2 linked regions of the Thioclava sp. GXIMD2076 genome follow. The protein of the gene in region 1 binds, or shares a complex with, the protein of each later gene. Links are inferred from orthologs where the notes say so. Each region holds a gene or a part of one and is shown on either strand. Other genes may lie near its edges.

The links.
Region 2: the proteins of WDB91_RS04765 (region 1) and accD are in contact, whole or in part, in a solved structure (PDB 8UXZ), measured with the Escherichia coli proteins. The link is inferred for Thioclava sp. GXIMD2076 from one-to-one orthologs.

Annotation. Positions count from the first base shown.
Region 1 is NZ_CP149932.1:965,482-977,617, reverse strand. What follows is about bases 2,041-4,892. They hold WDB91_RS04765 (acetyl-CoA carboxylase carboxyltransferase subunit alpha), read left to right. Parts: upstream 2,041-2,912; coding sequence 2,913-3,872; downstream 3,873-4,892. Other genes in these bases: WDB91_RS04755 (FtsX-like permease family protein), read right to left, coding at 4,702-4,892; WDB91_RS04760 (lysophospholipid acyltransferase family protein), read right to left, coding at 3,959-4,702; WDB91_RS04770 (GyrI-like domain-containing protein), read right to left, coding at 2,322-2,789; WDB91_RS04775 (L-malyl-CoA/beta-methylmalyl-CoA lyase), read left to right, coding at 2,041-2,321. Outside these bases: N-acetyltransferase DgcN, read right to left, coding at 37-1,062; more of WDB91_RS04775, read left to right, coding at 1,365-2,040; more of WDB91_RS04755, read right to left, coding at 4,893-5,589; WDB91_RS04750 (ATP-binding cassette domain-containing protein), read right to left, coding at 5,589-6,260; WDB91_RS04745 (zinc-ribbon domain-containing protein), read left to right, coding at 6,418-7,932; WDB91_RS04740 (TIGR02302 family protein), read right to left, coding at 7,958-10,501; lysA (diaminopimelate decarboxylase), read right to left, coding at 10,547-11,812; argH (argininosuccinate lyase), read right to left, coding at 11,957-12,136. UniProt on the Escherichia coli protein: Component of the acetyl coenzyme A carboxylase (ACC) complex. First, biotin carboxylase catalyzes the carboxylation of biotin on its carrier protein (BCCP) and then the CO(2) group is transferred by the carboxyltransferase to acetyl-CoA to form malonyl-CoA.
Region 2 is NZ_CP149932.1:771,445-783,572, forward strand. What follows is about bases 9,285-12,128. They hold accD (acetyl-CoA carboxylase, carboxyltransferase subunit beta), read left to right. Parts: upstream 9,285-10,144; coding sequence 10,145-11,113; downstream 11,114-12,128. Other genes in these bases: WDB91_RS03850 (CPBP family intramembrane glutamic endopeptidase), read left to right, coding at 9,285-10,071; WDB91_RS03860 (folylpolyglutamate synthase/dihydrofolate synthase family protein), read left to right, coding at 11,248-12,128. Also shown: WDB91_RS03805 (LOG family protein), read left to right, coding at 67-915; WDB91_RS03810 (gamma-glutamyl-gamma-aminobutyrate hydrolase family protein), read right to left, coding at 845-1,639; WDB91_RS03815 (amidoligase family protein), read right to left, coding at 1,636-2,610; WDB91_RS03820 (DUF3140 domain-containing protein), read right to left, coding at 2,674-3,003; 23S rRNA (adenine(2503)-C(2))-methyltransferase RlmN, read right to left, coding at 3,123-4,304; WDB91_RS03830 (Hint domain-containing protein), read left to right, coding at 4,519-5,619; WDB91_RS03835 (invasion associated locus B family protein), read right to left, coding at 5,579-6,103; WDB91_RS03840 (acyl-CoA synthetase), read left to right, coding at 6,402-8,285; WDB91_RS03845 (TSUP family transporter), read right to left, coding at 8,286-9,044; more of WDB91_RS03850, read left to right, coding at 9,187-9,284.

The sequences.
Region 1 (12,136 bases):
AAACCCGCCGAGACGTGATCCCGGCGGGTATAGGGCTTACTCGGCGGCGACGGCGTCGAGAGCTTCGAGCGCATCAACCAGCGGACCGGCACCGAAGCGGAAGGGGTCGGTTGCGGGAAGGCCCATTTCGGCTTCGACCTTGGCCAGATAGGCTTTGGCTTCGGCTTCCGGCATATCCTTGGTGTTCACCGAGACACCGACAACCTTACAGTCGGAGTTCGCGACCTGCGCCAGTTGCAGCGCCAGATCGGCCACGGCCTGGATCGACGGCAGCTGGTAGCCCGGCAGACCACGCATATGCGCACGGGTCGGCTCGTGGCAGATCACCAGCGCATCGGGTTGGCCGCCATGGATCAGCGCCATGGTCACGCCCGAATAGGACACATGGAACAGCGAGCCCTGACCCTCGATCAGATCCCAGTGATCATCGTCGTTATCGGGGGTCAGATATTCGACCGAGCCGGCCATGAAATCGGCGATCACGGCATCGAGCGGCACACCGTCACCGGTGATCAGGATACCGGTCTGGCCGGTGGCACGGAAGCTGGCTTTCATGCCGCGCTCGCGCATCTCTTTTTCCACGCAGAGCGCGGTATACATCTTGCCGACCGAGCAATCGGTGCCCACGGCCAGCATGCGCTTGCCGCGGCGCTTCTCGCCATTGGCGATCGGATATTTCACCGAAGGAATACGCACGTCATGCAGCTGACGGCCGTGTTTCTCGGCAGCGGCCACCAGATCGGCTTCTTCGCGCAGCAGGTTATGGAGGCCCGAGGCCAGATCCATACCGGCTTCAAGCGCCTTGATCAGAACTTCTTTCCATGCAGCGGAAATTACGCCACCACGGTTGGCCACGCCGATCACCAGCGTCTTGCAGCCTGCCGCAACAGCCTCTTCCAGCGTCATGTCGGTCAGACCCATATCGGCCTTGCACCCGTCCATACGGAACTGGCCCACGGCGAACTCGGGACGCCAGTCCTTGATACCTTGCGCCACTTTCGCGGCCAGAGAGTCCGGCGCGTCACCAAGGAAAAGCAGATACGGGGTTTCGATAAGCGCCATAACAAGGCCTCCAAATTAGTCGTTGATCCTAAGCTAGGCTCTTTTCGATGAAATTTCTTTGGTATTTGGGGATCATTCGAATGATAATTCTGAAATATATTTCGTCAAAAGGCCATTTGGCCGATTTTATTTGCACGATGCCGGAAATTCGTCGGAGATTGAGCGGTGATTTTAATGATTCAAGCAAGACTGTGCCGCATAAACGAGTCGTTCATTCTGCAATGCAGAAAATCATTGAAAATCGGCGCGCAACAATATACCAAACGAAGCATCAGGATAGAAACATCATTACCGGAGGACCGATGAGTTTCCGCATCCAGCCCACCCCGCCTGCCCGCCCGAACCGGTGCCAGCTCTTTGGCCCCGGTTCCAACACGAAGCTCTTCGCCAAGATGGCAGCCTCTGCGGCGGATGTCATCAATTTGGACCTCGAAGATAGCGTCGCGCCCAATGATAAGGCGGTTGCCCGCAAAAACATCATCGCCGCCAGCCACGAGATCGACTGGAACACCAAGTATCTCTCGGTGCGGATCAACGCGCTCGATACGCCCTACTGGTATCGCGATGTGGTCGAGCTTTTGGAGGAAGGCTCGGAGCGCATCGACCAGATCATGATCCCCAAGGTCGGCTGCGCAGCGGATGTCTATGCGGTGGATGCGCTGATTACCGCGATCGAAGCCGCCAAGGGCCGCCAGAAAAAGGTCAGCCTCGAGGTGATCATCGAATCTGCCGCCGGTATCGCCCATGTCGAGGAGATCGCGGCCTCCTCGCCCCGCCTGCAGGCGATGAGTCTCGGTGCTGCTGATTTTGCCGCCTCGATGGGGATGGCGACCACCGGTATCGGGGGCACGCAGGAAAACTACTATATGCTGCATGAGGGCGCGAAATACTGGTCCGACCCCTGGCATTGGGCGCAAACGGCGATTGTGGCGGCCTGCCGCACCCATGGGCTCCTGCCGGTGGACGGGCCATTCGGCGACTTCTCCGACGACGAGGGCTTCCGCGCACAGGCGCTGCGCTCGGCCACGCTGGGCATGGTCGGCAAATGGGCGATCCATCCCAAACAGATCGCGCTCGCCAACGAGGTCTTCACGCCCTCCGAGGCAGCGGTGACAGAGGCGCGCGAGATTCTGGCGGCGATGGAACAGGCAAAATCCGAAGGCGCTGGCGCGGCGGTCTATAAGGGCCGTCTTGTCGATATTGCCTCGATGCGTCAAGCCGAGGTCATCGTGCGGCAGGCCGAGATGATCGGCGTGTGATTACGTCAGCGGGAGCCGGATCTCTGTCCGCAGCTCCCGCTCGGGCACTTCTTCGGGATTGTTGAGATAGACCTCATAGGCCACCAACCCGCGATGGGTCTCGCCCGAGGCCGGATACCATTCGTCGCCCAGCTTGGCATAGGCCTGCGGTAGTTGCCGGTAGGAGCCTGTCACTTCCAACACCGCATAACGGCCCTCGGGATAATGGATTTCCCTGAGGGGGGCGACGATGGGACAGCCCTCGGACACGATGAAACAGGCATCCGAACGCAGCTTGTCCACAGGGGTCACACGCGGATTGTCGTAACCTATAGCCGCCGCCCCCAGAACATGGCGCCACAACAGCCCCTCCTCGAAGACATTGACCAAGCGCCCGAACGCCGCCTCCAGATCCTCATAGGCTCCGCGATGCGCGATCGCCGCCAACCGGACGGCCGCCACATCCCGAATAGTGACCTCGCCAATCATCCTGCTCTCCTCACCACCTGAGGCTCATGTAGCATAGGTTTCACATCGTCACAGCCCTACCGTTGCATTTCCATGCGCACGAGGTCATATAGGCGCCATCGAGCCAACCGGAGGGTCACGATGATCAGCTATCTCGAATTCGAAAAGCCCCTTGCCGAGATCGAGGGCAAAGCCGAAGAGCTGCGCGCCTTGGCACGGGCAAACGATGAGATGGATGTAGAGAAGGAAGCAGCCGCGCTGGACAAGAAAGCCGCGCAGATGCTGAAAGACCTGTATAAGGATCTCTCGCCCTGGCGCAAATGTCAGGTCGCCCGTCACCCCGAGCGTCCGCATTGCAAAGACTATATCGAGACGCTCTTCACCGAATTCACGCCGCTTGCAGGCGACCGCAACTTTGCCGATGACCATGCCGTCATGGGTGGCCTTGCGCGCTTCAACGACCAGCCGGTGGTGGTGATCGGCCACGAGAAGGGCCATGACACCGCCTCGCGCATCGCGCGCAATTTCGGCATGGCGCGCCCCGAGGGCTACCGTAAGGCGATCCGCCTGATGGAAATGGCTGATAAGTTCGGCCTGCCGGTAATCTCTCTGATCGACACCCCCGGTGCCTATCCGGGCAAGGGCGCGGAAGAGCGCGGCCAATCGGAAGCGATTGCACGTTCGACCCAGACCTGCCTCAACATCAAGGTTCCGATGATCTCCATCGTAATCGGTGAAGGTGGTTCGGGCGGGGCCGTGGGCTTTGCCGCAGGCGACCGCGTCGCGATGCTCGAACATTCGATCTATTCGGTGATCTCGCCCGAGGGCTGCGCCTCGATCCTGTGGAAGGATGCCGAGAAGATGCGCGAAGCCGCCGAGGCGCTGCGCCTGACCGCGCAGGATCTGAAAAAGCTCGAGGTGATTGACCGGATCATCAAGGAACCGATGGGCGGTGCCCAACGCGACCGCGCGGCCACTTTTGACGCCGTATCGAAAGAAATCACCGCGATGCTGAAAGAGCTTTCGGGCCGTGACGGTGCCGCGCTGGTCAAATCCCGCCGCAAGAAATTCCTCGATATGGGGTCCAAGGGCCTCGCGGCCTGATCCCTGCCGGCCTGACAGATACCGGACAGTCAAAAGCCCCCGCCAGTCCTGCTGAGCGGGGGCTTTTCTTTTGGCGCGGAGCGGGATCAGCCCTTCGGGTCGAGCGCGGCCACGATCGGCATCCCGGCTTCGGCCATCAGCATATTGGACCGCGTCTCGATCTGGCTCTCGATCTCGGCCATGAAGGCATCGACCTTGAGGCCGGGCTCGATGGCGGGCAGGAACTCGATCACCGCCAGTCCGGGTTTGCGCAGGATCGCATGTTTGGGCCAGAATAGCCCCACATTCACCGCCACCGGCACTGCCGCCGTCTTGAGCGTGGAATAGAGCGCCCCCGCCCCGATCTTGTAGGGCCTGACATCGCCGGGCGCGACACGGGTGCCTTGCGGGAAGATCACCAGCTGGCCGCCCTTTTCCTGCCCTTTCTTGGCGGCTTTCAGCATCGCCTTCACCGCCGCGCCGCCCTTGCCACGGTTGACCGGAATGCAGCCGATGGCCCAGGCGAACCACCCCAGAAACGGCATATAGGCCAGCTCGCGCTTCATGATGAACTTGCCCTTCGGCAGGGCCGAATAGATTATCAGGATATCCATGAAGCTCTGGTGTTTGGCGCAGATCAGCACATCACCTTCGGGCACCGTGCCACGCACCTCGGTGCGCAGCCCCACGAGCCAGCGCGCGGTAAAGCGGATCCAGTGGCAATAGGTCCGGCAGATCATCACCGCCACATTCCGCCCGCCGATCAGCGCGAACGGAAACAGGCAGACCGTCATCACGGCCATCACCAGATACATCTGGACGATAAAGACGATAGAGCGGAGATATTGCATCAGCGGATCCCTTTCAGCATGCGCATTGCGGCAAATTGCGTGGCCCCGAAGGCCACGAAGGCGGCAAGCACCGGAATGAGGAGCGGCCAGAGCCAGCCCGCCCCCGTGAAGCCGAGCCCCGTGAGGAAGGCGCCTGCGGGGCTCGCATCGGGCAGCATCGCCACAGCGGCCATGCCCAGAAGCGTCCCGATCACCGCTCCCGCCAGCCCGCGGGCGGTGAAGCGGCGCACAAAGGCGCGGGCGATGAACTGGTCGCGCGCGCCCACAAGGCGCAGCGTGCGGATCACCTGACCATTGGCCGCCAGCGCCGCTTGCGCCGCCAGCGTGATCATCCCTGCCATCGCCCCGCCGATCAGGACAAGCGACACCAGCCCCAGCATCCGCAGCCGGCCGGCCGCCTGCACCAGCGGACGCCGCCAGCGGGTATGGTCATCGAGCACCGCACCGGGGGCCTCGGCCTGTAGCCTGAGCCGCAGCCCTTCCACATCGATCCCCTGCCCGCTTTCGGTAATCTCGACAAGGCGCGGCAGCGGCAGCGTATCCACCGGCAGGTCGGAGCCGAACCACGGCTTCAACAGCTTCAGCATCTGGTCATCATCCAGCGCCTTGTAGTCCGAGATACCCGGCGTCTCGCCCAGCACCTTGAGAACCGCATCGACCTGCGTCTGCATCTGGTCCTCGGGCGCCGAGATCCGCACCGTGGCGGTGCGCGCCAAGGCATCGGCCCAGCGATGCGCCAGCCGGTTCGTCGCCAGCGACAGCGCCAGCGCGAAGACCGCCAGAAAGGCCATTGCGGCGGCCGTGATCAACGTCAGCCGTGCGGTAAAGCCGGTGGGCGGGACGACCCGCCCCGCCGTGCCCTGCTCGATCTTGAGGAAATTCATCATCACAGGTCCGCCCCCGCCAATTGCAACCGCCGCCCCGAAATCCGCAAAACCCGCGCCTGCACCTGCGCCTTGGCCTGCCGGATCAGGTTGAGATCATGGGTGGCAATCACCACCGTCTTGCCCATCCGGTTCAGCTCCACCAACAGCCCCAGCAGCCTGAGCGACATTTCCCAATCGAGGTTGCCGGTAGGCTCGTCAGCCAGAATGACATCGGGGCTCATCATCACCGCGCGGGCCAGCGCCGCACGCTGACGCTCGCCGCCCGAAAGCTGGGGCGGCAGGGCATTGGCCTGCGCCTTCAGCCCGACCCAGGCCAGAAGCTCGCCGATTTCCTGCGGATGCGCGGGCCGCCCCGAGACGGTCAGCGGCAGCGCGACATTCTCGATCAACGGCAGATGGTCGAGAAACTGGCAGTCCTGATGCACCACGCCGATCCGCTGGCGCATCATCGCGCGGTCATCGCGGGTCATGGCGCGCACATCCTGCCCCATCAGGCTGATATGGCCCGCCACCGGCAACAGTTCGGCATAGCACATCTTCAGAAACGAGGTTTTCCCTGCGCCGGACGGGCCCGTCAGAAAATGGAACGATCCGGGGACGAGCCTGAGAGAGACCTCCGACAGAAGCTCGATCCCGTTATAGCCAATCGCGACATTTTCTAATTCGATCACCAAAGGCCCCCTCGCATCGTCATTTTTGCTCTGATCGATGCTAATACTTGGATATTGATTGGCTGCTTGCTACAACATCGTAAAATGAATTGCCAGATTGGCGGTAACGTCCCGAGCGGACATTGGGCCCATATATAGTGACCGAGGCATATCCCCAATGCGATTGACCTGCCCCAAATGCGCAGCCCAATACGAAGTCAGCGACAAGGTCATTCCCGATGGCGGGCGCGATGTGCAATGCGCGAACTGCCAGACGATGTGGTTCCAGCCGTCGGCGCGCATGCTGGCCATGCCCCATCCGGCCGAGGATCCCCGTTATGCCAGGGCCCCGGGTTTCAGCGAGGCCCCACAATCCGAGTGGCAACCGGGCGGCACGATCCGCAATCTGGCCGATGCCGACCGCGCGCAGGATCTCCACGACGATGCCATTGCCGCCGAAATCGCCAAGGCGCTCGAGGATAACAAGGCCCTGCCGGAAGAGCCCGTGATGGCAGAGAGCTCCGAGCCCGAGGAGCTCTCTGGCGATCCGGACAACGAGATCGGGGAGGAGCTTCGCCCCGCACCCCAACCGGGCCTGATGCCGCGCCGCAAGCTTGATGACGGGCTTCTGGCGATCCTTCGCGAAGAGGCAGAGCGCGAGGCGCAAGCCCGCCGTGCCGAGGGCAGTCTGCTGCAGACGCAAGAAGAAATGAACCTCGAGCCGGTCGCCAAGGCCGCCGCCAGCCGTGTGCAGGCCAAGCTGGCTCTTCTGCGCCAGACACAGGAAGCCGAAACCGCGCAGCCGGTCGAGGACAGGACCGTCGAGGAAGGTAGCCCGGCGGACACCGTCTCCGGAGAGGAGGATAACTTCTGGCCAGAGGGCACGCCATGTGCCGAAACCGAGGACGGCTTGGAAGACAGATCCGCGGAATACGAGCCCGACGAGGCGATCCCCGAGGACGAGCTATCCTTTGGGGAGGACGCATTCGAGGCCGTCCTTCCCGCACCCGAATTCTCGCAGGACGACCCCGAGGACATTCCCGTCGTGGCGGCCTATGCAGAACCGCTGAGCCCCGAGGAATTTGCGAACGAGGATCCCGATTACCATATCGGCGCGACGCTGGACGAGGATGATTTTCTTGGTTCCGAAGAGCCGGAACCCGAAGCTTCCGAACCCCAAAAGCCCGAGGAAGCTGCCAAGGACAAGGCCCATGTCTCGGTCAGCTATACCGGAAACACCGCGACCGAGCCCGAAGCGCCACAAGAGCCCGAACCGGAAACGCCGGAGGAAGAAACCGAACTCCTGCATGTCGAGCCAGTCCTCGTGCCGCCTGCGCCGCCTCTCCATCCGGTCGACAAGGTCAACCATTTCAGCCGTCGCGACCAGTTGCCCGATATCGAGGAGATCAACTCCACGCTGCGCGCCACTTCTGATCGCGGTCGTCATGCCGCCGCGTTCGATGCGCCGCAGACACTGGCACGCCAGCGCAGCGGGTTCCGGCTGGGCTTCGGGCTGGTGGTAGGGTTGGCAGTGATCATGGCGGCGCTCTATCTGGCCTCGGACCAAATCTCGGCCACGATCCCCGCACTGCAGGTGCCTCTGGCAGGCTATGTCGCGGCTGTCGATCAGGCGCGTCTGGCACTTGATATACAGCTTGAGAAGCTGATTGTCTGGCTGGGCGGCACGAACTGAACGCCGCGCCGCCAAATCCCGCCCGTCAGAACCGGTCCAACAGCCGGTCGAGATAATCGCGCTCGTCCGCGCTGCGGTCGCGTTCGGCCTGACGGCGGCGGATTTCGTCCAGCAGATCGCGCGCGCGGCCATAGGGGTTCTCCCCTTGGAGCATATTCTCGTCGGTGCCCACGCGGTTGCCATCGCCCGCCGAGCGGCCGAGTGGATCCCTCGGCACCTCGCGCTGGCCATTCTGTCCGCCCTCGCCGCCGCGTGCCTCGCCCTGTTCGCCCTGCTGGCCCGCCTGACGGCGTTCCTCGCCGTTTTGTGCATTGTTCAGCGCCTGCATCCCGTCGCGAAGGGACTGGATCGCCTCGGCCTGATTATCGAGCGCACGGCCATTATCCCCCTCGCGCAGCGCCTCCTCGGCACGTTCCATCGCCTCGCCAGCGTCATTGAGACGCTTCTGCGCGCGGTCGCTTTCTTCCGAGCCCAGATCGGGTAGCAGGCCCTTCTGGCGGTCGAGTTCCTGCCGCAGCGCGCGCTGGCGCTCGGACAGGCTCTGACCGGAGCTGCCATTGCCCTGGCCGGGTTGACCCTCTCCGCTCTGCTGGCCCTGCCCATTCTGCTGACCCTGCTGACCTTGGCCCTGTTCGCCATTCTGCAGATCGCGGAAGGCTTCGTCGGACAGTTCCTGCTGGTCGCGCAAAGTGTCGCGCAGGCTCTGCATCTGTTGGTTGCCCTCGCCCTGGCCCTGCGTGACCTGCATGTTCTCCATCATGCGGTTGAACTGTTCCAGAAGCTCCTGCGCCTCGGCCATGCGGCCTTCCTTCATCAGGCGCTGGATCTCGTCCATCATCTGCTGGAGCTGGTCACCGGTGATCTGCTGGCCCTGCTGCTGACCGTCCTGCGGCGGCTGGTCGCCCTGATCCTTGTTCCGCTCGGCCAGCATGCGGATATAGTCGTCGGTCGCCTCTTTCAGCTCCTGCATCAGCTTGTCGATCTCGTCCTGCGAGGCGCCGTTGCGCATGGCCTCCGACAGACGCTCCTGCGCGCGCTGCATCCGTTCGAGCGCATTGGACAGCCCGCCATCCTCGACCAGCTCGGCCATCTGCCAAAGCATATCGGCCAGCTCATCGCGCACCCCGGGCGTCTCGAGCCCCTGATCGAGCCGCCCGATCACGCCCCGCAGCAGAACCCGCACCTCGGTCGAGCGGATCAGATCGGTGGCGCGATTGTTCAGGGCCTTCAGGATCTCGGCGACATAGGGGCCATTCTCGCGGTTCCACAGCAGGTCCTGCCGCATCTCGATCAGCGCCGAGGCCAACGGATCGAAGAAGCGCCGCCCCGGTAGGGTGATCTCCTGCCAGCCGCTGCTGCCGGTCTGGCCGCGCCCGTCGGTCACATCCAGCTCGAGCTTCACCGGCAGGTTGGCCCAAGGGTGCTTCTCGGCCTGCTCGACCAGTGAACCATCGAAATCGCTGCGCGAACCGGTATAGGGCATCGGCAGATCGAAAATCAGGGTCTCGCGCGGTTCGGGATCGATTTTCAGCCCGAATTTGCGCGGGATGGCCGCCAGATCCAGCTTGATCTTCGCCTGCCCACTGGTCACGGCATAATCATCGGAGGCATGGAAGGGCAGAACCATCGTGCCATCGGCACGGCGTTCCACGCTGCCCGTCAGCGCCACTTCGGGGGCGTTATCAGGGGCAATTGTGATGTCGAACTTGCGCCCGCCATTGGCAGATATCTCGACGATCCCGTTCTGCACCGCCTCGAAATCGCGGCGCGAGACATCGGTGGTGGCCTCGGATTGCGGGACCGCCGCAGGACTGGACACGCTTTCGGTAAAACCGATCGCGCTTGCATCGCCATAGAAGCGGAAAGAAAACCGCGTGCCCTCTGGCAACGTGAGCGTATCGGTCTTGAGATTGTTCAGGTAGAGGCCGGGCTGGCCGGTATAGCGCGGCGGCTCGGCCCAACCTTCCCAGCTGGGGCCCATCGCGGCGAGGGCGGGCGCGGTGCCGCCCGGCACAGCGCCCGGATTGAACATCCGCGCGGGCGCGCCAAAGACGAGCGCAACAACCAGCAACAGGATCGCCGTCATTCTGAGCGCGTAAGGGTCGCGCGGTGCGAGATCGGGATCGGGGCGTACTGCCTTGGCCGCCTTGGCACGCTCGGCCATGCGGGTCATATGGGCCTGCCACAAGGCCGCGGTGGCCGGATCGTCCCCGCCCAGAGCCATACCATCACCCAAAGCGGTCAGTGGACGACCTGGGAGGGTTTCATCAACCCGCGCGAGGGCCTCGGCACGGCTGGGCCAATGGAACGCTCTGAAACCAATGGCTAATGTGGCACAAAGCGCCAACGCCCAGAGGAGCACGATCCCCCAGAACACACCCGCAGGCAGTTCAGCCATCCCGAAGGCAAGCGCCGCCACCGCAACGGCCAAGAGCGAAAGCGCGGGCCAGAAGGCACGCAAACCACGTTCGACCACAAGCCCGAGGCGGGTCTGCGAAATCTTGCGGGACACCTTCCGCAGAGCGGGATCGGTGGATGAGAGGACGGGATCAGGCTTGCGCTTTGTCATCGGTCCTTTCCGGGCGTGTCGGACACGCCCGAAACAGGGTCGTGCTTAGAGCCACTCTGGAATGCTATCGCGAGAAAGCATTTCCTCAAAGCTTGGTCGTTGGCGGATAACAGCGAAGTGATCACCACGCACCAGAACCTCGGGGATCAGCGGGCGCGAGTTATATTCGGAGGCCATGACCGCACCATACGCCCCTGCCGAGCGGAAAGCTACAAGATCTCCGGCACCTACGGGTGGAAGGTTGCGGGCCTTGGCGAAAGTGTCGCCGGTCTCGCAGACAGGGCCCACAATATCGAAGGACTCCTGCTCGACGCCGGCTTGTGCCTCGACCACCGGAATGATGTCGTGATGCGCGCCATACATCGACGGGCGCACCAGATCATTCATCGCCGCGTCGAGAATCAGGAAGTTCCGGCCCTCGCCCTCTTTCAGATAAATCACCTCGGAGACCAGAATACCGGCATTGCCCGAGATTAGACGGCCCGGCTCGATCTCGATCTCGCAGCCCAAATCACCCACCGCACGGCGGATGACATCGCCATATTCGATCGGCAGGGGCGGTGCGTTATTATCGCGCTGATAGGGAATGCCCAGACCGCCACCCAGATCGAGACGACGGATATCGTGACCGTCGGCGCGCAGGGCGCGTGTCAGTTCGGCCACCTTGTTGAAAGCGGCTTCGAAGGGTTCGAGATCGGTCAGTTGCGAGCCAATATGCACGTCAATACCCACGACATCGATCCCCGGCAGCTTTGCCGCCATCGCATAGACAGCCTGCGCCTTAGCGATCGGAATCCCGAATTTATTCTCGGATTTGCCGGTGGCGATCTTCTCATGGGTCTTGGCATCCACATCGGGGTTCACGCGGATGGCGATGGGGGCCTTGAGCCCCTTGGCCGCCGCGATGTCCGAAATGGCCAGCAATTCAGGCTCGGATTCCACGTTGAACTGGCGGATACCACCGTCAAGCACCAGCGCGATCTCCTCGCGGGTCTTACCCACGCCCGAGAACACGATCCGCTCGCCGGGGACGCCCGCAGCCTTGGCGCGACGATATTCCCCACCCGAGACCACATCCATACCCGCGCCCAGATCGCCCAGCAGTTTCAGCACCGCCAGATTGCTGTTCGATTTGATCGCGAAACAGATCAGATGATCGGTCCAGCCAAGCGCCTCCTGGAACAGCTTGAAGTGACGTTCCAGCGTGGCGGCCGAATAGATATAGACCGGCGTGCCGACCGATTTGGCGATCTCCGATACGGGCACATCCTCGGCATGCAACGCACCATCTTTATATGTGAAGTGATCCATGAGGTCTTTCCGATACCCTGTAAGAGGACCGCCCGTGCCGGGCGGCCTGATATTATTGGTTCTGCTGTGCTTCGGCAGGCGAGACCGGCGGACCTTCGACCCCGCAGGCCGCCAGCGCCAGAAGCGCTAGGACAAGTGCAGCCTTCATGCCAGCGCCTCTTTCCAACGGGTGATCTGGGCGCGCACCTGCGCGGGCGCGGTGCCACCATATGACATCCGCGAGGCAACAGAGTTATGCACACCCAGCACCGTGAAAATGTCCTCGGTGATAGCTGCATTGACCGACTGCATATCGGCAAGCGTCAGATCCGGCAGATCGCAGCC
Region 2 (12,128 bases), 190 kb from region 1 along the record:
CCTGCGACACTGGCGAAGCCTTCATAAACCGCCTAGATTCAGTGCAACCAGTGACAGGAGTTCCCCATGGCCACCGATTACAACCCCGACTTTCCAGAGCCCCATAACTCGACGCTGCGCGACAGCGCCGAGGATGCGCGCTTTGCCGAGCGGGTGCCGGACACGCCGCAGACACGCTCGCCTGCCTATAAACTCGCCTTTACCGACAAGGACTTCCTCATGCGCGAGGAGTTGCGCCCCGTGCGGCTGCAGCTCGAGCTTCTCAAACCCGAACTTGTCATGGACGAGCGCGGGATCACCTCGACGGTGGTAATGTTCGGCGGCGCGCGCATCCCCTCGCCCGAGAAGAAGGATACCGCCAAGACGCCCTACCTGGGTGAGCTCACGAAATATTACGCCGAGGCCGAACGTTTTGCCGAGCTGGTCACCGCCCGCTCGCTGGCGGCCTATGGCCGCGAGCTGGTGGTCTGCACCGGCGGCGGTCCGGGGGTAATGGAGGCCGGTAACAAGGGCGCGCATAAGGCAGGGGGCGAATCCATCGGCCTCAATATCCTCTTGCCGCATGAACAGGCCCCCAATGCCTATGTCACGCCCTCGCTCTCGTTCAACTTCCACTATTTCGCGATCCGCAAGATGCATTTCCTGATGCGGGCGGCAGCGGTGGTCGTCTTCCCCGGTGGTTTCGGCACGCTCGACGAGATGTTCGAGACGCTGACCCTGATCCAGACCAAACGCATGAAGCGGGTGCCCTTCATCCTCTTTGGCGAGGAGTTCTGGAAAAAGATCATCAACTGGGAGGCGCTGGCCGAGGCCGGCACCATCGCGCGCGACGATCTGGATCTGATCACTTTCGTGGAAACCGCCGAAGAGGCGATGGCGGCGCTTGACGGGTTCCAGCCCGATTGCGAGTGCTGATGGCCGCTTGGGGTTTCAGCGCCTCGGCGCTGACCTCCTCGAGCTGGGCGCGGTCCTCGCAGCAGGCGCGGGCCGCCGCCACCAGCGCGCGGAACAGCGCCCGCTGGCGGCGGGCATAGGTCAGGTATTCGGGGTGCCACTGCACACCCAAGGCAAAGGGTTCGGACACCCGCTCGATCGCCTGCACCATGCCCGAGGGGTCGCGTGCGGCCACCACCAGCCCCTCGCCCAAGCGGTCTACCGCTTGGGAATGGAGCGCATTGACCCGCATCGGCGCCGTGCCAGCCAGCTGCGCAAGGCGGGTGTTGTCCACCACCTGCACGTCTTTCTTGGGCAGAAGGGTCGAATGTTTGCGCGCGCCGTAATGGCTATAGGCGTCCTGATGCAGGTTGCCACCCAGAGCCACATTCAGCATCTGCGAGCCGCGACAGATCCCCAGCACAGGCTTTCCCAGCCCGAAAGCCTGCGCCACAAGCCCCGCCTCCAGCGCATCGCGCGCAGGATCCAGCACAGCGGTGGTGACCAGCTCGCCCCCGTAAAGCTCGGGCGAAATATCATCGCCGCCCCCCACGATAACGCCGTCCACCGATGCCGCATCGGCCTCGTCGCCCGCGCTCCAGCGGATGGAGCGGCCACCGGCCAGCCACACGCCGAAGGCAATGAAGGGGAACACACGCCAGCCGGTTTTCACCGAGGTCGTCACGCCGATCAGCGGTCGTCTCATGCAATCAGGCCCGCCCCGCGCAAAATCGCGCCAACCCGTTCGGGCCAGCCAAGTCCGAGGAAATTCATCCCCGAATGCTCCTTCTCCCAATCACGGCACAACCGGCGCATCACGGCATCATTACCGGCCACCGTCTCCACCAGCCACCAGCGGCGCCATTCGTAATCCAGCGACCAGTCTGGGTCGGAAATGCGGCAATCGGGCAGACGGAAATGGAAGGCGGGGCGCGGTTTCACCGTGCCGCCCTTGCCATCCGTCGCCGCGATGATCTCGGGATGGAGCTCCACGAAGACCGGCAGCATATCCAGCCCGTGATTACGCGACAGAGTGGCCTCACGATAGGCGCGCACTACATCGGGCAGACTGGCATCCATGCCCAGCTCCACCAAATGGCGCACCAGTTTTTCGGGATAGCGGTCGGTAAAGGGCAACGCCTGCCGCGTCGTCTCGATCGGCAGGGCGCGGCGCATCCACGGCTCCAGAAGCGCATAGGCCAGGAGCGGACGCACCACCTGATCTGGCCCGGCAATTGCCGGGTTGAAATGGATCCCGAACCCGTAGACTGCGCTCGCCTCGCTGCCCAGCGCCCCATGTTCGCGCAGCATGGACATGAACTCCGACAACTCGGCCATCTGGTCGAGCTTCAGCGGCTGGGTCACGATCTCGACAGGCACCACCTCGCGCCCGATCTTCATCCCCAGATCGCGCAAAGGGCCGGAGAGCGTTTTGCGCAGAGCGATATCAAGATAGATCTCGAGATCCCCGATCCGGCTGCCACGCACGTCCCAATCCGCACCATCCGTTTGATGCGCCTCGCCACCAAAAAACTCGGCGGCAAGTTTCGCGGTGCGGGCCTCGTCGAGGCCCGAGAACTCGATCTCCACCCCGATCCGGCGGGCTTTGCCATCCGGCGTCCGCATCTGCGGTAAAAGGGCAAACTGTTCGGGGGCGGCAATGGTCACATCGGTCATGGGGGTCTCCGTCATGGACTGCCAACGCAGCGGATCACGGGAATGTTCCCCCGATGTGACGCCTCAATAGCGCAGAGGATCATGTCCGTAATTCATCAGCGCATAACGCCATGCGGTTTGGGCGGCAGCGTCCGAAGGGCGGCCTGCGGCAAGTGACCGCTCGATATCGAAGGTGATCTCGCGCATCTTGGCCCATTCGGCTGCGGTCAGGTCGGTGGGTTTCAACCGTGCCAGCTCCAGCACCTTCAACGCGGTTAACTGGCTGTTCCGGCCCACCATCGCACAGGCACTGCGGCTTTCCTCGGTCTCGAGCCACGCCTCCAGCTCGGCGGGGCTCATGTTCATCAGATCATGCCAATCGTCGAGAATATCGCGCTGTTCGGTCCGCGTCATTGTCCGCTCCATCCATTATTGATGGGGCCAAAACGCTGCGTTGCCGCGTGCGGTTCCTGACAGGTTCACACAACCCTCATACAGAACGGAAAAGGCCGCCCCGATGGGCGGCCTTTTGCTCAAAGCCCTGCTTCGGACTCGATTTCCTTGCGGGATTTGCGGGCCCGCTCGGTCGCGGATTTCAGCTGGCCACAGGCGGCCATGATATCCTCGCCACGCGGCGTTCGGATCGGCGAGGCATAGCCCGCCTTGTAGATGATATCGGCAAAACGCTCGATCCGCTCCCAATCCGAGCGTTGATAGGGCGCACCGGGCCATTCGTTGAACGGGATCAGGTTGATCTTGGCAGGAATGCCCTTGATCAGGTTCACCAGACGGCGCGCATCCGCATCGGTATCGTTCACATCCTTCAGCATCACATATTCGAAGGTGATGCGTTCCGAATTGGACAGGCGCGGATACTCCCGCAGCGCATCCAGAAGCGTCTCGATATTCCAGCGCTTGTTGATCGGCACCAGCTTGTTGCGCACCTCGTCGGTGGTGGCATGGAAACTGATCGCCAGAAGACAGCCGATTTCCTCGGCGGTCTTGGCAATCTCCGGCACCACACCCGAGGTCGAGAGGGTGATCCGGCGGCGCGAGAGCGAGAGCCCCTCACCATCCATCACGACCTTCATCGCATCGCGGACATTGTCGAAGTTATACAGAGGCTCGCCCATGCCCATCAGCACGACATTCGACACAAGGCGCTGTTCGTTTTTCGGCGAATTCTGCTCGGGCCATTCGCCCAGATCATCGCGCACCAGCATCAGCTGGCCCACAATCTCGCCTGCAGTCAGGTTGCGCACCAGTTTCTGCGTGCCGGTATGGCAGAACGAGCAGGTCAGCGTGCAGCCCACCTGGCTTGACACGCAGAGCGTGCCGCGGCCCTCTTCGGGGATATAGACGGCCTCGACCTCATGCCCGCCCTGAATGCGCAGCAGATATTTACGGGTGCCGTCTTCCGAGATCTGGCGCGTGACCACCTCGGGCAGACGGATCTCGAACTTTGCCTCCAGCATCTCGCGATAGGCTTTGGCCAGATTGGTCATGGCGTGGAAATCGCGCACACCCCAGTAATAGACCCATTGCCAGATCTGGCCCTCACGCATCTTCGCCTGCTTCTCGGGCGTGCCAGCCTCGATCAGCGCCGCGCGCAGCTGCGGGCGGGTCAGACCGACAAGATTGATCTTGTCGGATTTGAGGTCTTTGCGCGGGATCGTCAGCACGTCCTGCGTGATCGGTGCGGATGCGTCGGTCATGGCGATTTCCTGAAAATGAGTGGCCCCTATACAGGATTCGCAGAAAAAAACAAATACCAAAGGCAGCCGCGGCGTCCCGCTTCCTACAAGGCCGCCCTGTGCCACATGCAAAAGTATCCGAGTATCATAAACCATTCGTTATCTTTGTAGGAAGATCATCAACCCAAGGAAGACTCATCTACGCCACATCAACCCTGACGTTTATCACTCACCGATGCCAATAGTTTCCCAACAGACCTATAATGGTGGGCTCGTCCTGAATGATCTGATGAGCTCGAACCAGACAATCCTTCTGGGCAATTTCGGCGCACTACAGACCGGTCAAACCCTTACGGACGAGGACCATTTGCTGACCGTTGGCGAGACCTTCATCTCCGGCGGCAAGACATTGACCATGATCGGTTCGGGGCTGGCCCAGCCCGGCGTCAGTTTCATGAGTGTCATCATACCGACTGGCACAGCTGTCGATCTGATCATCGCGCACGATGCGGGCGGACAAATCTATTTCATCTATCCCGACGGTGCCCCCAATCTGACCGGCGCCATTGCACTCGTGGTCGATGCGGCGCCGGTCGGCTACAATATTCAAAGCCAGAGCATTTTGTGTATCGACAGTCATGCCTTTATCCGTGCGTGCGGGCGGGACCGTCCGATTGCATCCCTACGCGTAGGTGATCTGGTCGATACACAAGATAACGGGCCGCAAAGGGTCCTCTGGATCGGCACCAGCCTGCTCCGACCGAGGCGCGATCCGGTCGTCAGGGTGCCACGACACCATTTCGATACGCATCGTCCCTATCATCCGCTCCATCTCTCGCCGCAGCACAGGCTGGCCCTCAGCGGTCCGCACCCCGATCTGCCGCATTTCCTGACCGCCGCCAAACATGGCTGCCATCCCGATATCTGCGCCCTGCGCGACTGTCCCCACCGTCGCGCGTGCAACGCCGGCCGGACCGACCAGCAGATCCGTGTGACCTCGACGGCCAAAGCAGTCGAAATGCGGAATATCCTGTTACCGAAACACAGCATCCTTTTCGTGAATGGTGCGACGGTAGAAAGCCTGTTTCCGGGCGCAGAAGTGATCAAGACCCATCCCGAGCTGCACGGCATGTCCGATCCGCAGCCCGCCCTCCCCGTGCTCCGTCCGGGAGAGGCGCGCAGACTGCTTCGCCAGTCACGCAAAGGTCAGCCCGCTGCCAGCAAGGCCGCCCCTGACACCGCGCATGAAAAAACGGGCCTCGACGGGCCCGTTTCAAATCACAGTCAGCAACCGCTTATTTGCAGCGGCTCTCCGCTTCGCCCATCGCAGCGGTAAAGCCCATCAGCGAGAAGGTATCCTTGGTCTGCGTGCCGCGACCCGAGTGGCCGGTCAGCGTGACATCGGCACCGGCTTTCAGCGCAGCGATGATCTTTTTATCCTCATCAGCGGAGCCCGCCCATGCGCCTTCGCCATCGGTGAACAACGTGAACTTCTTGCCGCCCACATCCATATCAACGGTCGAGCCGCCCTCGAACGGGTAGCCGCCCATGAAGGAGATCTCGGGCTGTTTGCCCGGACGGTAGGTCACGAACAGGAGGATATCACCGCGGCGCACCTGCACCGGCTGGCCATCCTTGCTGTTGACGGTCGTCTTGGGGGCAGACACGCCCCAGCATTCCTTTGGATTGCCCTCGACAAAGACGCTCCAGTCGGTTTCGGCGGCAACACGGTTGGTCGTCTCTTGCGCGACGGCGGGCAGGCTCATGGCTGCGCAGGTCATCGCGGCGGCAACAGTGCTGCGCAGAACGGAATTCATCATAGATACAGCCTCCAGCTGCTTGGTGCCTCGGTTCCGCCAGAACGGCTTATGCTCTTTATTCTCAGCGCGAAACGTAATTGAACTCGATCTGGGGATAATAGCGCAGAATTGACCTGACAGGAAAGCCCCTGTTACCGGATTTCACATCATTGTTGGAAATCTCCCGCAAATCCCCCTCGATGCGCCTCTCCCGCCGATGCGAGAGATCATGGATTTGCCGCGCCGGATTGTCTACATATGGTGCAACGCCACTCAGGCTCAGGCCCCAGATTCCGCGCGACAAGCAGGACCCCGCGATATGAAACATTTCAGAACGATAGAGGACCGGATCGCGGTCGAGGCCGAAATGCCGTGGCAGGCGCGCCCGACACCTTCCACCATCTACCGCTTCCTGTCGCAGACGGCACAGGCGCATCCCGCCCGTCCGGCGATCTCCTTCCAGCTATTCTCCGGGGCCGATGCACCGGCCGAGACGCTCGATTGGGCCGGCCTGCACGCTCAGGTCACCCGTCTGGCCAATCTGCTACGCGCGCGCGGGCTCGGGCCCGAAGACCGCGTGGCCTATATCCTGCCCAATTGTAACGAGGCGGTGGTCAGCTTTCTGGCAGGCACCGTGGCCGCGACCGTTTTCCCGATCAACCCGCTCCTTGATCCCGCGCATATCGCGAGCCTGCTGCGCGAGACGGGCGCCCGCGCGGTGATCACCCTGCGCGCCTTCCCCAAGACCGATATCGCGCAGAAAGTGGCGCAAGCCCTGAAGGACGCGCCCGAGGTGACCGATATCATCGAGGTCGATCTGACACGCTATCTGCGCGGGCTCAAACGGCTCGTCGTGCCGATGATCCGCTCCAAGGTGCCGCGTCTCGAAGGCCGGACCTATCACGATTTCCACGCGGCCTGCGCGGACCAAGCCACGACGCTGGAGTTCGAGGACCCGTCCGAGGACCGGATCGCTGCGATCTTCCACACGGGCGGCACCACCGGCACACCCAAGATCGCGCGGCATCGGGTCTCGGGGATGGTCTATAACGGCTGGCTGGGCGGGCATATGCTGTTCAACGAGCAGGATGTGCTCCTGTGCCCGCTACCGATGTTCCATGTCTTTGCCGCCTATCCGGTGCTGATGTCGGCCATCGCGAGCGGGGCGCATATCGTTTATCCCACGCCTGCGGGCTATCGTGGCGAAGGCGTTTTCGACAATTTCTGGAAACTGATCGCGCGCTGGAAGGTAACCTTCCTGATCACCGTGCCCACGGCCTCCTCGGCGCTGATGCAGCGCAAGGTGGATGCCGATATCTCCTCGCTCAGAATTGCGATCTCGGGCTCTGCGCCGATGCCGCGCGAGCTGTATCACCGTTTCACCGCCGCCACCGGCGTGGAGATCACCGAGGGCTACGGGCTGACCGAGGCCACCTGCCTCGTGTCGGTCAACCCGCCGGACGGGGTGAAGAAGATCGGCTCGATCGGCATCCCGATGCCTTATACCGATGTCTCCATCCGCCGTCAGGAATTCGGCGACATCATCGAATGCGCGGTGGACGAGATCGGCGAAATCTGTGTGCGCAGTCCGGGTGTCGCGCGCGATACCTGCCCCAATGGCGAGGCCCATCATACCGAGGACGGCTTCCTGCGCACCGGCGATCTGGGCCGCGTCGATGCCGATGGCTATCTGTGGATCACCGGTCGCGCCAAGGATCTGATCATCCGTGGCGGCCATAATATCGACCCCGCCGTGATCGAGGAGCCACTGGCGCGCCATCCGGCCATCGCCAATGCGGGGGCCATCGGCCAGCCCGATGCCTTTGCGGGCGAGTTGCCCTGCGTCTATGTGGAACTCTGCGAGGGCCATCAGGTCCGCGAGGAGGAGTTGCTCGACTATCTGCGCGCAAATGTCCACGAACGTGCCGCGATCCCGAAACATATCGAGATCCTGCCCGAACTGCCCAAGACCGCTGTCGGCAAGATCTACAAACCCGAGCTGCGCCGTCGGGCGATCGGGCGGGTGCTGTCGGGCGCGCTGACCGAGCGCGGATTGGCCGCGAAGGTGACAGAGGTGCGTCAGGACCGCACGCGCGGACTGGTGGCCGTCATCCGTGCGGAGGCGGGATGTGACCGCGAGGCCCTGCGCCAGACGCTAGAGGAATTCGCGCTCCCCTATGATATGGCCTTTGATCGGGGCTGATCAGAGGAGATCCCAGATCAGCTTCAGCGCCAGAATGCTCGAGGTCGCGACCAGCAGCGGACGGATCAGTTTCGCGCCATTCTTCATGGCCATGTGCGAGCCGAGCCGCGCCCCGAAGATCTGTGCCACGCCCATCGACAGGCCCATCACCCACCACGGCGCGCCCATCGCGGCAAAGCCGATCAGACCGCCGACATTGGAGGCGAAATTGAGCAGTTTGGTATGGGCTGTGGCCTTGAGCACACCATAGCCCGCCAGCATGACGAACCCGATCATGAAGAAGCTGCCTGTCCCCGGACCGATCAACCCGTCATAGAAACCGACCAGCGGCACGACAAAGGCGGTGAAGGCTGCGGGGCGGATACGCTCGACACGGTCCTCGTCGCCCAGCCCCGGACGGAAGGCGAAGAAGGCCGCGATCGCGATCAGCACCACCGGCAGCGCATAGCGCAGACCATCGGTCGGAATTTTCGAGACCAGAATAGCGCCCGCGAGCCCCGCGACCCCTGACAGGAGCGCCGCCTTCCACTGTTTGCGCAGGTCCACATGGCCCGAACCCGCATAGGAGAGCGCCGAGGTCGCCGCACCGAACACACCCTGCACCTTGTTGGTGGAGAGAGCCTGAAGCGGCGAGGCCCCCGCCATGATCAGGATCGGCACGGTGATCAGCCCGCCCCCGCCCGCAATGGCATCGACAAACCCCGCAAAGAAGGCCGCCCCCAGAAGCAGCATGGCCAGATCGAGTGACACTTCAAACATGGGACCTCCTGAGGGCAGTAACGAGAACGCGACCATCTGCCCGACCCGCGTAAATGTAAAGAGAAAGCCCCACACCGATCAGCGTGACAACCGCCCGCGCAGCCCTTAGCTTGGGCCACGACCTCAACCGAACGGATAGACCGTGCCGCATTACCCGCTTCTTGACCGCTTCACTGCACCGGCCCGTGCCCATTGTGCCCTGTGGCGGACGCTGATCGGGCTGATCGCGATCGTGGTGATCTATGGGCTGGGTGCCTCGATACTGGTGGGGACGAGCCTCGCCCACACCAGTGGGCTGGCGCGGATGTTCCGGCTGCAGGAGATCGCGAAGGGCTCAAGCCCCTTTGGTGTGGCAGTGTTGCTGGGCAGCTTCCTGCCGCTGGTGGCGGGCGTGATGATCGTCACGCAATATCTGTGCAAACGCACGCCCCGCAGCCTTCTGGGTAAGGGCACGGGGTCGGATTTCCGTCGTGCCTTCTGGCCGCTTCTCGCGCTCACCATCATTCTGGCATGGTTCACCTCGATGGCCCCCGATGTCGGCCATTCCACAGCGCTTTCGGCGGCATTACCCTGGTGGCCGCTTATCATCCCGCTGGTCTTCCTCCAGATCGGCGCCGAGGAAGTGCTATTCCGCGGCTATCTGATGCAGCAACTGGGCGCGTGGTCGGGCAATAATCTGTGGATCACGATGGGCCTGCCCTCGCTGCTGTTCGGGGCGCTTCATTATGACGGGACGACTTTTGGCGCGATGTCCTTCTGGCCGGTGGTCTGGGCGGCGTTCTACGGGCTGCTGGCGGCCGATCTGACAGCGCGCACCGGAAATCTGGGGGCAGCGCTGGCCTTCCATTTCGTCAATAACCTCTCGGCGATCCTGCTGATCAGCTATTACGGCCATCTCGACGGGATCTCGCTGTTCAGTGTGGTCGCAAATCTCCAAGATTTTAACACAATCGCCCCGCTTATGTTGGTCGATGGTGCGTCAATTACGGTTTCTTGGCTTTTGATCCGGCTCAGCCTGCGGGTTTGAACGCTCGTTGATTGCATTTCTGTTCGACCCGTCTTATCTGGACCGCAATAGGAGCCAAAGGGGCCGCAAAGACATGAACTGGATCTCGAACTACGTCCGCCCGAAGATCAACTCGCTTTTCTCGCGTAGGGACACGCCGGAAAATCTCTGGACCAAATGTCCGGAATGCGGGTCGATGCTGTTTCACCGCGAACTGGCTCAGAACCTGAATGTCTGCACGAATTGCAACCACCATATGGCGATCAGCCCGCGCAAGCGGTTCGAGGCACTGTTCGATGGCGGTATCTTCACCGAGGTGAAAGTCCCCGAGCCGATCGTCGATCCGCTGCATTTCAAGGACCAGAAGAAATATCCCGAGCGGATGAAATCTGCCCAGAAGAAGACCGGCGAGAAAGAAGCCATGCTGGTCGTCGAGGGCGAGATCGGCCGCACGCCTATTGTGGCTGCCGGTCAGGATTTCAGCTTCATCGGTGGCTCGATGTCGATGTATGTCGGGAATGCCATCGTGGCCGCCGCCGAGCGCGCGGTGAAACTGGGCCGCCCGCTGGTGCTGTTCTCGGCCGCCGGTGGCGCGCGGATGCAGGAAGGGATCCTGTCGCTGATGCAGATGCCGCGCACGACCGTGGCCGTGGATATGCTGCGCGAGGCGGGCCTGCCCTATATCGTCGTGCTGACCCATCCCACAACCGGCGGTGTGACCGCCTCCTATGCGATGCTGGGCGATGTGCAGATTGCCGAACCCAATGCGCTGATCTGCTTTGCCGGTCCCCGCGTGATCGAGCAGACAATCCGCGAGAAGCTGCCCGAGGGCTTCCAGCGCGCCGAATATCTGCTGGATCACGGCATGCTTGACCGCGTGACGCCGCGCAAGGAACTGCGCGAGGAGCTGATCACCATCATCCGCATGATGATGAACATGCCGCCTGCTGTGGCAGCCGACCTGCCCGCGCCCGAGATCAAGGCCGACATCCCCGAGGCGGCGCCCGCGCCTGCAGCGGCGGCCCCTGCCGAGACACCTGCCAAAGCCGCAGCCAAAAGCTGAGGGTTCGTGCCGTAGCGACGCGGCACAGTTGTGACGATATCGGCGGGTCGCGGCGCCGCGGGCATCGAGCCCCCGCCCCCGCGCAGGGATGCGCCATTGGCGCACCCTGATTGCCTATGCCTTAGGGGGCTTCCATGAGTGACACGTCCGATATCATCCTGCAGCGTCTGATGGGGCTGCATCCCAAGATCATCGACCTGACATTGGACCGGATGGAGCGTCTGCTGACCGCGCTTGGCGAGCCGCAGACCAAGATCCCGCCGGCGATCCATATCGCAGGCACCAATGGCAAGGGCTCCACCCAGGCCATGATCCGCGCGGGGCTCGAGGCCGCGGGCAAATCCGTCCATGCCTATACCTCGCCGCATCTGGCACGTTTCCACGAACGCATCCGTCTGGCCGGAGAGCTGATCTCCGAGGCGGAGCTGTCGGCCATGCTCGATGAATGCGAGGCCAAGAATAACGGCGAGAACATCACTTTCTTCGAGATCACCACCTGCGCGGGGTTTCTGGCCTTCTCGCGCCATCAGGCCGATTACACCTTGCTGGAGGTGGGGCTCGGCGGGCGGCTCGATGCGACCAATGTGATCACGCCCGCGCTGTCGATCATCACGCCGGTGGATCTCGATCACCAGCAGTATCTGGGCGAGACTCTGGCCGAGATTGCGGGCGAGAAGGCGGATATCATCAAGCGCGGGGTGCCGGTGATCGTAGGCCCGCAGCATGACGAGGCGCTGGAGGTGATCGAGGCCCGCGCGGCGCGTCTGGGTGCGCCGGTTCTGGCCTATGGCCAGCACTGGCATGTGCGCGAGGAAGCCGGCAGGCTCGTCTATCAGGACGAGACCGGCCTTCTGGATCTGCCGCTGCCCAATCTGCCCGGACCCCATCAGGTGATGAATGCCGGTGCCGTTCTGGCAGCGCTGCGGTTCCTTGGCTGTGACGAGGCGGCCTGCGAGGCGGCTGTCACCCGTGCCGAATGGCCCGCGCGGATGCAACGCCTGAAGACCGGCCCGCT